DNA from 2 places in the Simplicispira sedimenti genome. Region 1 is predicted to be linked to the other one. Evidence: predicted binding sites of a transcription regulator. Region 1 holds the regulator's gene; the other holds the start of a gene.

Region 1 (5,267 bases):
GGGCATCCACCTGCGCACCGGCGGCCGCGGGTACCTCTGGGTTGTTGCATCCACACACGACACACATGTTCGGCTTCCTTTCTATGCCACCTGCATCTCCAGCACGCGCAATGCGTCCCCACCCTGGGGGGCGAGCCCGTAGCCGCCGCAGGCGGGGCAGGCATCGCCGCGCTGCACGATCTCCACCGCGGCACCGCAGCCCGGGCACCAGGCACGGCCGGGCGGCTCGTCGATGAGGACTTGCGCCCCTTCGAGCAGGGTTCCCGGGGCGATGGCGTCCAGCGCAAAGCGCAACGCCGGCACTTCCACCCCAGCGAGCCGGCCCACTTCCAGGCGCAATTGCAGCACGCGCGCAAAGGCCTCGCGCGCCGCCGCGTCTTCCACCACCTGCAGGATGCCACCGGCCAGGCTCAGCTCATGCACGGACCTGCTCCCCGCATTGCGCACCGCCCAGGCCCGGCCGCCTGTGCGCCGTACCCGGGGCATGTGCAGGGACGTACATGGCTCAAGCGCGCGCCAGCAGCATGGCCAGGCCGGCGCCGCCGATTCCCATTCCGGCCACGCGCAGCCATGCTGCATGCATGCGCTGCAGCGCCAGGCCCAGCCCCAGGCCGCCGAGGTGCAGCAGCGCCGTCGTCAGGGTGAAGCCCGCGCCGTAAGCCAGCCAGGGGGTGGCAGGGTCCCACTCCAGCCCATGGGCCATGCCATGCAGCAGCGCGGCGGCAGCGACCAGGCCCATGCACCAGGCGCGGGGAAGCACCGCGCGGCCCAGCAGCAGCACGCCCAGCGCGGCGACGCTCGCGGCGATGGCGGCCTCCAGCCCGCCAGCGGGCCCCCTGGCCCCCCAGCCCGCCGCCAGCGCGCCCAGCAGCATGGTGGAGACGAAGAGGGCGGGCGCCTGCCAGCGGCGCCGCGCGGGAGCCGCGGCGGACCACAGCCCCACGGCCAGCATCGCCAGCAAATGGTCGGCGCCCAGCACCGGATGGACCAGGCCGCTGAACCACGTGGCGGCCTGGGCAGGCCCCGGGCCCCCATGGGCGTGGGCGGACCCCGCGACCATGCAGAGCCCCCACATCGGCAAAACCATGGCACCAAGGCAGTCGCGTCGCATGTCCATCTCCTGGCCGAGGCCATCGGGGGGCGGGAAACACCCCGGCGTTGTTTCAGCGCCCGCGCCGGCCGGCGGGGCACAGAGCCGAAGATTACAACGCCTTGCGCAGCGTGGCGACCGGAATGCGCAGCGCCTCGCGGTATTTGGCGACGGTGCGGCGCGCGCACTCGATGCCCTGCTCCTTGAGCATGTCGGCCAGTTGGCTGTCGGACAGGGGCTTGGCGGGGCTTTCGGCGGCGATGAACTGCTTGATGAGTGCGCGCACCGCCGTGCTGGAGGCGTTGCCGCCCGTGTCGGTGCCCAGGCCCGAGCCGAAGAAATATTTCAGTTCGAACGTGCCCTGCGGCGTGGCCATGTACTTGGCCGTGGTCACGCGCGAGATGGTCGATTCGTGCAGGCCCAGCTCATCGGCAATGTCGCGCAGTACCAGCGGGCGCATGGCCAGCTCGCCATGCACGAAGAAGTTCTTCTGCCGCTCGACGATGGCGCGCGAAACGCGCAGGATGGTGTCAAAGCGCTGCTGGATGTTCTTGATGAACCAGCGCGCCTCCTGCAAGCGCTGTTGCAGCGCCTGGTGGCCTTCGCCCCCGCGGTGGCCGCGCAAGGCGCCCGCGTACACGTCGTGCACGCGCAGCTTGGGCATGACCTCGGGGTTGAGCTGCACCACAAAGTTCTGCCCACTGCGACCGCTGCGCGTGACAAGCACGTCGGGCACCACGGCGTTGCGCTCCACATCGGCAAAGCGCCGGCCTGGGCGCGGCTCCAGCCGGGTGATCAGCGCCATCGCGGCACGGGTGCGTTCCTCGCTGCAGCCGCACAGCTGCACCAGGCGGCGCACGTCGCGCCGCGCCAGCAGGTCCAGCGACTGGCCGCAGATGCACAGGGCCGCCTGCACGGTCTCGGCGTCGGCCGCGCCCTCCTGCAACAGCGCGCGCAGTTGCAGGCCCAGGCATTCGGCCAGGTTGCGCGCGCCCACGCCGGTGGGCTCCAGGCTTTGCAACAGACGCAGCGCCACCGTGAAGTGGTGCACCAGTTCATCCAGTTGCTCCGGGTCGTCCGTGCCCGCCAGCCCCTGGGCCAGGGTCTCGATCGGGTCTTCAAGGTAGCCGTCTTCGGTCAGCGATTCGATGAGAAAGCGCAGCGCCGCCCTGTCCACGTCGGACAGGCGCAGCGCCAGGGCCTGGCGGTGCAGATGCTCGGTGAGGGATTCCTGGGTGTGCACCCATTCCGTGGCGTCGGTGTCCTCATCGGCAGCAGCGCCTTGCTGGCGCGCTGGGGCGTCACCGCCCCATTCGCTGTCGTCGGGAGCGATCTCGGTGGTGCCGTCGCCCTCCCAGCCGGGTTCTTCACCCAGGACGGAAGTTTCGGCATCATTTTGGCCCTCTGCGCTTGCTGTATCTGCGCCAGCAGCTCCTGAAATAATAGCAGCATCGGCGGTGGCATCGTCCCGTTGCGCAGGCATGTCGGCCTGACTCAGGCCAAAGGCCTCGCGCTCGGCCTCGTCGCTGGAACGTTCCAGGAATGGGTTCTCGTCGAGCATCTGCTCGATCTCTTGCGACAGCTCCTGGGTGGACAGTTGCAGCAGCCGGATGGACTGCTGCAATTGCGGCGTCAGCGCCAGGTGCTGCGATACGCGGAGCGAGAGCCCTGGCTTCATCACATCCTGAAGTGTTCGCCAAGGTACACGCGGCGCACCTCGGCGTTGTCCACGATCTCGGACGGTGTGCCCTGGGCCAGCACATGCCCGTCGCTGATGATGAAGGCGTGGTCACAAATGCCCAGCGTCTCGCGCACGTTGTGGTCGGTGATGAGCACACCGATGCCGCGCTCCTTGAGAAAGCCGATGATGCGCTGGATCTCGATCACCGCGATCGGGTCGATGCCGGCAAAGGGCTCGTCCAACAGAATGAAACGCGGCTGCGTGGCCAGGGCGCGTGCGATCTCCACGCGGCGCCGCTCTCCGCCCGACAGGGCCATGGCGGGCGATTCGCGCAGGTGGTCCACGCGCAGCTCCTGCAGCAGCGCCGTGAGGCGTTCCTCGATCACCGCATTGCTGAGTGGTTGGCCCTGGGCGTCGCGCTGGAGCTCCAGAACGGCGCGCACGTTCTCTTGCACGCTGAGCTTGCGAAAGATCGACGCCTCCTGCGGCAGGTACGACAGCCCCAGGCGCGAGCGCCGGTGGATGGGCATGTGTGCAACCGACTGGCCGTCGATGCGGATGTCGCCGGCGTCGCTGCGCACCAGGCCGACGATCATGTAGAACGAGGTGGTCTTGCCCGCACCGTTGGGGCCGAGCAGACCGACGACCTCGCCCTTTTGCACGGTGAGCGAGACATCCTTGACCACCTTGCGGCTGCCATAGGCCTTGGCCAGGTGCAGCACTTCCAGCCGGCTGTTCGCCGCTGCGGGTTCGTTGTGCTCCATGCCGCCCCCGTTCACCGCGTGCCGCCCAGCGTGCTGCTGGGCCGCAGGGCCGGGCTGGCGCTGGCAGGTTCCTGCACCGGGGCCGACGCGGCCCCGGCAGGTGGCTCCTTGGGCGAGAGCACGGCACGCACACGCCCGCCCGGTGCCGGGCCGTCGCCTGCCGCGTTGGGCGCGGCCTTCTGGCCATCGACGGTGAACACGTCGGTCAGGTTGTTATAGACGATGACGGCGCCCGTGATCTCATCGCTGACCGCCGTGCCGCGCAGGCGACGCAGTTCGGCGCGGCGCACGAAACGCACTGCGTCGTTGCGGCCGTCGTATTCGATGACTTCGCCCTCGCCCTCGATGTACTCCTCGGGAGCGCCCGGCGCCACGTCACGCCGCTGGCGGAAAAAGGCGCGCTGCCCGGGCTCGGCGCTGACGGTACCGAACTGGAAGCCCTGGGCGTCCTGGCGCACTTCCAGGCGCGCACCACGCAGCACGATGCTACCCTTGGTCATGACCACCCGGCCGGTGAACACGCTGGTTTGCTTGAGGTCGTCGTGGCGCAGCGCATCGGCCTCGATGTTCATGGGCTTGTTGCGATCGGCCTTTTCGGCCAGGGCAGGCACGGAGCCGCCCAGGGCGGCAGCCATCAGCAGGGCTGCGGCCCATGCACGCCGGGCCCGTACCGTGGTCGTACGGCCGGGGCGGGTCAAAAAACGAATGTCCATGCGGCTTTCCTGTCAGACATGCCGCGCAGGGGCATGCAAATATTGTGCAGGGCACGAATCTTGCAAGCATTGTAGCCCCGGCCCGTGGGGCCGGGACGCAGAACCCACGGAATCCGGCGCTGGAAACCGGGGGGGGTAGCGCGTCAGCCCTTGCGGGACACGGCGACCAGGTGGTCCACCACCTGCAGCACCGCATTCAGGCTGCCTGCCATGGTGCCGTCGGTATAGAACCGACCCGCCACGCCCATGGACGGCGTGCCTTCGACCCCGTAGGCCTCCTGCAATTGCGCGGCCCGCTGTGCCTGGCTGGCGACGTTGAAGGAAGCGTACATTTCCTTGAACTTGGCCATGTCGATGCCGGGCTGCTTGGCCATCCAGGCCATGATGGCATCTTCCTTGGAGAGATTGATTTTCTCGACGTGAATGGCACGGAACACGCGCGGATGGATCTCTGCCACCTTGCCCATGCCCTGCAGCGCATAGAAGAGCTTTTGCTGCGGTACAAAGCTGGCATTGAATGCCACGGGCACACGGCGCGCGACCACGCCCTTGGCCTCGGCACCCTTGGCCCAGGACTCGAACACCGGCTCAAAGGTGTTGCAGTGGCCGCAGTTGTACCAGAAGAACTCGATCACCTCGACCTTGCCTGCGGGCGCGTCGGTGGCCACGGGCTTGCCCAGGCGGGTGTAGTCCTTGCCTTCCTTCGGCTGGGCCTGGGCCCACACGGGCAAGGCCAGGCTGGAAGCGGCCAGTGCCGATGCGGCAGAAAGGGTGAAGCTGCGTCGTTTCATATCCATGGTTCTCCAATGACAGGTGGGGGTGGGAGCAAGGGGGCAGGCAAAAGTTCAGCGCTGCACCCGCACCAGGGCCGACTCGACCCCCGCGCCCGCCAGTTTTTCCTTGAGCTGATCGGCATCGTCGCGCTTGGCAAACGGCCCGATGCGCACGCGGTACACATTGCGGCCATTCTGCTCGCGTTCACTCACACGCGCCTCCCAGCCCAGCATGGCCAGCTTGGC
Region 2 (5,267 bases), on a different contig from region 1:
GGAAAGTGCCCAGGCGCAGGAAGTGGAAGGCCTCGTCCTGCAGCATGGTGCCCAGCGTCACACCGCGCGAGAGGTGCGAACGGTACTTGACCCACTCGAAGAACTGGCCCGGATCGCGCTCGAAGGCGCCCTCGGCCAGCATGCGGTTGACCTCCAGCCAGGTCTGGTTCTGCGTCTCCCACACCTCGCTGGTGAGCGTGCCGCGCACGGCACGGGCATTCTCGCGGGCGGCGCGCAGGCAGGAGAGGATGGACGAGGGGTTGGAGCCGTCGCGCACCATGAAGTGCAGCACCCCGTCGCGCGTAACGGTGCCGTGGCGCGCGGTGTAGGCGGGGATCAACTCGCTGATCGAGAGCATGCCCAGCCAGCCCTCCTGGGCGCGCTCGGCCGACTGAGGCAGCAGCGCGGTCTCATGGACCACGTTCAACATCCGGGCGGTGTTCTCCGCTCTTTCTGTGTAACGCGACATCCAGAACAGATGGTCAGCGGTGCGGCTCAGCATGGCGTGCTCCCTTCTTCCTGCAACACCCAGGTGTCCTTGGTACCCCCGCCCTGCGAGGAGTTGACGACGAGCGAGCCCTCCTTGAGCGCCACGCGCGTGAGGCCGCCCGCCACCATCTGCACCTTGGTGCCTGACAGCACAAAGGGCCGCAGGTCGATGTGGCGCGGCGCCAGGCCGCTGTCCACGAAGGTGGGGCAGCTCGACAGGCTCAGCGTGGGCTGCGCGATGTAGCGCGCCGGGTCGGCCACCAGAGCGCGGCGGAAATCCTCGATCTCGGCGCGCGTCGCGGCCGGGCCGATGAGCATGCCGTAGCCCCCGGCGCCGTGCACTTCCTTGACCACCAGTTCGCCAAGGTGGGCCAGCACGTACTGCAGGTCTTCGGGCTTGCGGCACATCCAGGTGGGCACGTTGTGCAGGAGGGGCTCTTCGCCCAGGTAGAAGCGGATCATCTCGGGCACGTAGGGATAGACCGATTTGTCGTCCGCCACGCCCGTGCCCACGGCGTTGCACAGGGCCACGTTGCCCGCACGGTAGGCGCGCATCAGCCCGGCGCAGCCCAGGGTGGAGCCGCTGCGGAAAACCTGCGGATCGAGGAAGTCGTCGTCCACGCGGCGGTAGATCACGTCCACGCGCCGCAGGCCGCGCGTGGTGCGCATGTAGATGAAATCGTCCTGCTCCACCAGGTCCAGCCCTTCCACCAATTCGACGCCCATTTGCTGGGCGAGGAAGGCGTGCTCGAAGTACGCGCTGTTGTACATGCCCGGCGTGAGCACCACCACCGTGGGCGCCGCAGCGGCAGCGGGCGGCGCCATGGCGCGCAGGGTTTCCAGCAACAGGTCGGGGTAATGGGCCACGGGCGCAACGGCGTGCTGGCTGAACAGTTCGGGGAACAGCCGCATCATCATCTTGCGGTTTTCCAGCATGTAGCTCACGCCGCTGGGCACGCGCAGGTTGTCTTCCAGCACGTAGTACTGGCCTTCGCCCTGGGCGTTGGCGGCACGCACGATGTCGATGCCCGCAATGTGCGCGTACACACCGTGGGGCACGGGCGCACCCTGCATCTGCGTGCGGTACTGGGCGTTGTGCAGCACCAGCTCGGCGGGCACGATGCCTGCACGCAGAATGTCCTGACCGTGGTACAGGTCGTGCAAAAAGCGGTTGAGCGCCGTCACGCGCTGCACCAGGCCGCGCTCCATCCAGGCCCATTCAGCCGCAGGGATGATGCGTGGCACCAGGTCAAACGGAATGAGGCGCTCGCTGCCCACGCCCTCCTCATCCTTGTCGCCGTACACGGCAAAGGTGATGCCCACGCGCCGGAAGATCATCTCCGCCTCGGCGCGGCGGGACTGCATGGACTGCGCGGGCTGCTGCGCCAGCCAGTGCGCGTAGCGCTTGTAGTGCTCACGCACATCACTGCCGTCGAACGGCAGCAGGGCGTACATCTCGTCGAACTTGGACATGGGCCTGGCCCCTCCTTGCCAGCAGGATAGCAAGTTGCGGGCCACAGGATAGAGAACACCCCCCTGCGTCGCTTCGCGCCTTCCCCCCTCTCTCGAATCGCTGCGCGATTCGGGAGGGGGGACGCTCCCAGCGCGGCGGGGCGGCCCTTGCGCGGGAGCCCTGGCCGGGCCACGCCCCGTGCATGCGATCGAGGATGTAGAACACACCCCTTATCGCCTTCGGAGCCCCCTCTCCCACCAGGGGAGAGGGGGTCACACCTCCCCTCCCCCCTCGCGGGGGAGGGGTCGGGGGAGAGGGGGGACGTTCCCGGCGCGGCGGGGCGGCCCTTGCGCGGGAGCACTGGCGGGGGGCCGCCTATATAGGCAGCGTCGGGGACTACCAGCGGTGCTGCCAGTAGCGCGGGCGCTCTTGGCGCTCGCAGCGCACCTCGGCGGGCTGGCGCGACGCCCAGAGCGCCGCACCGCAACGCGCCGACTCCACCACGGCAATGCCGCGCGCCTGCAGGCGTGCCAGCACTTCAGGGGCCGGGTGCCCAAAGCGGCTGCGGTAGGCGGCCTGCACCAACGCGGTGCGCGGCTGCACGGCATCGAGGAAGGCGGGGCTCGACGAGGTCTTGCTGCCGTGGTGGGGCAGCAGCAGCACGTCAGCCTGCAGTGGCGCTGCCTGGGCCACCAGCAGTTGTTCCTGCGCGGCCTCGATGTCGCCCGCCAGCAGCGCCACGGCGCCGCCCGCACTGCGCACGCGCAGCACGCAACTGAGGGCGTTGCTGCGCGCCGGTCTGGTGCCTTCAGGCGGGCTGGCGGCAGGCGGGTGCAGCAGCTCGAACTGCACGCCATCCCAGGTCCACTGCTGGCCTGCCACGCAGGGGCTGATTTCGCCCAGGACCTGCAGCGCGGCATCACCGGCCACAGAGCCCACCAGTCGCGTTTGGGGTTGCTGCGCCCGCACGGCGGCGGCGCCCCCGGTGTGGTCGCTGTCGCGGTGGCTGAGCATGATCAGGTCCAGCCGCTCGCCCTGTGCGCGCAGCAAGGGCACCAGTACGCGGTCGCCCGCATCGCTGTCCAGGCTGTAGCGCGGGCCGGTGTCGTACAGCAGGCTGTGCGTGGCCGTGCGCAGCAGCACCGCATTGCCCTGGCCTACGTCGGCAGCCAGCAGATCGAACTGCCCCTCCAGCGGACGCGCAGGCTGCCACAGCAGCACCGGCAGCAACAAAGGCAGCCCCAACAGGCGCAGCGCCCAAGGCAGTCGCAGCACCATCCACAAGCCGCCCAGCACCGCCGCCACGCCCACCCCCCAGGGCGCCACAGGCAACCACAGCGATGCCGCTGGCCACGCCGCAAGCCACTGCAAAACCGCCACCAAACCCTGCACCGCCCACAGTGCGGCCTGCCACAGCGGCGCCCACAGCACCCCGGCCAAGGCCAGCGGCGTAACCACCAGCGTGACCCACGGTATGGCCAGCAGGTTGGCCACCATGCCTACCAGCGACACCTGCCCAAAGAACAGCAGGCCCAGCGGCGTGAGCACAAGCGTCACCACGGCCTGCTGGCGCAGCATTGCAACAAAATGGCCTTTAACACCCGTGGAATAAGCGCCAAAAGCTATCAAATTGCTAGCAAACAATGCCGTAACCGCTACAAAGCTGAGCCAGAACCCCGGCTGCAGCAAGGCCCAGGGGTCGGCCAGCGCCACCACCGCGCAAGCCAGCAACCACACCTGCGGCCAGGGCCAGCGCCGCCCCGACAGGCGCAGCAGCACCACTGTGGCCAGCATGGCCACCGTGCGCTGCGCGGGCACACCCCAGCCGCTGAACAGCGCGTACAGCCCCGCCAGCAGCAAGCCGCCCACCAGCGCCGCCGAGGGTGCAGGCCACGCCAGGCACAGGCGCTGCGAGCGGCGCCAGGCAGCACCCACCGCCGCAGCGGCGAGCCAGGCAAACAGCGTGATGTGCAGGCCCGAGATGCTCATCAGGTGCGACACGCCGGTGGTGCGGAACAGATCCCACTCGCTGCGCTCGATGGCGCGCTGATCCCCGGTGACCAAGGCCGCCACCACACCCGCCAGGCGCTGCTGCTGCGCATCGGTGGCGTCGGGGGCCAGGTAGTCAAAAATGGCGTCACGCACCGCCTGGCGCACGCGTTCCACCGGGTGGCGCCAGGTGTGCGCCAGGCGCTGCGGCACCTCGTCGCGCGGGCCTGCGCGCACGTAGCCGGTGGCGCCCACGCCCTGCTCCCACAACCACAGCTCGTAGTCAAACCCCTGCGGGTTGCGCGCGCCATGGGGCTGCTTGAGGCGCACCGTGAGCGCCCAGCGCTCGCCCGCACGCAGGTCGCCGCTCAGGCGCTGCGGCTGCGCGCTGTCGGCCGACTCCTGCAGCACGCCGTGGTACCAGCCCAGGTCCACCCGCGCGGGCAGGCGCACGGGCTGACCGTTGAACGTGGCGGACTCGACCGCCACGCGCAGGCGCACCCCGTTGGACGTGGGCTGGGGCATGGCAGCCAGGGTGCCGACGATGCGCAGGTCCTTGCCCTGCAAATCGGCACCGAGCTGCTGCGCCTGCTGCTGCAGGGCGCGCAGGCCAGTGGCGGCAAACGCCAGGCTGGCCGCCGCCAGCAAGGCCCAGAACCAGGAGGCGCGGCCCCCACGCCGACCCGCCAGTTGCACCATGCACCACAGCAGTCCCGGCAAAGCCACCGCCAGGTACACCGGGGCGGCACCCAGTTGCGGCTGCTGCAACTGGACAAGAACACCCACCACCACCCCGGCGCACAGGGCCGTGCCGTGCCACGCCCTGGGTACAGTGGCGGCCTCAAGCACAGGAACCTGGTGCGGTGGGACGACGGAGTGCTCCATGCGCAGATGCTAATGCCGCATGAAAGCCCTGCCCAAAGGCGTGCCGCCACGGCCAGGCCTGTGTACCATGCCCAGCAGCCCGCCCCCGCTGGAGCGGCATTGCCCTTTGTTCTGTCTTACCCGAGGTACCCCATGAGCGTTTACGACAAGCTTTCCGAACTGAACATCACCCTGCCCCCCGTGAGCGTGCCCGCCGCAGCCTACGTGCCCTACGTGCAGACAGGCAACCTGGTGTTTCTGAGCGGCCACATCGCGCGCAAGGACGGCAAGCCCTGGGCTGCGCAGTTTGGCCGCGATATCAGCACCGAAGAAGGCAAGCTGGCCGCACGCTCCGTGGCCATCGACCTGATGGGCACGCTGCAGGCGGCCTGCGGCGGCGACCTGAACCGCGTCAAGCGCATCGTCAAGGTGATGAGCCTGGTCAACTCCACCGGCGACTTCACCGAGCAGC

Evidence for each region. The regulator sigma-54, encoded in region 1, starts transcription at its own class of promoters, with help from an activator protein. The targets are predictions, from matches to a motif close to TGGCANGNAANCTGCTTT.
Region 2: MJ602_RS14000 (circularly permuted type 2 ATP-grasp protein) is a predicted target of sigma-54. The motif match lies at 1,989-2,006, and genes of this name have one in related genera.

The regions. Positions count from the first base shown of each region.
Region 1 covers NZ_JAKVIJ010000006.1:213,055-218,321, forward strand. The annotation lists gene hypB (hydrogenase nickel incorporation protein HypB) at 1-67, opposite strand, end outside; gene MJ602_RS08940 (hydrogenase maturation nickel metallochaperone HypA/HybF) at 82-423, opposite strand; gene MJ602_RS08945 (HupE/UreJ family protein) at 506-1,111, opposite strand; gene MJ602_RS08950 (RNA polymerase factor sigma-54) at 1,203-2,768, opposite strand; gene lptB (LPS export ABC transporter ATP-binding protein) at 2,768-3,535, opposite strand; gene lptA (lipopolysaccharide transport periplasmic protein LptA) at 3,547-4,170, opposite strand; gene MJ602_RS08965 (thiol:disulfide interchange protein DsbA/DsbL) at 4,392-5,039, opposite strand; gene MJ602_RS08970 (SPOR domain-containing protein) at 5,094-5,267, opposite strand, start outside.
Region 2 covers NZ_JAKVIJ010000013.1:39,817-45,083, reverse strand. The annotation lists gene MJ602_RS14005 (alpha-E domain-containing protein) at 1-502, opposite strand, end outside; gene MJ602_RS14000 (circularly permuted type 2 ATP-grasp protein) at 496-1,962, opposite strand; gene MJ602_RS13995 (DNA internalization-related competence protein ComEC/Rec2) at 2,339-4,816, opposite strand; gene MJ602_RS13990 (RidA family protein) at 4,949-5,267, shown strand, end outside.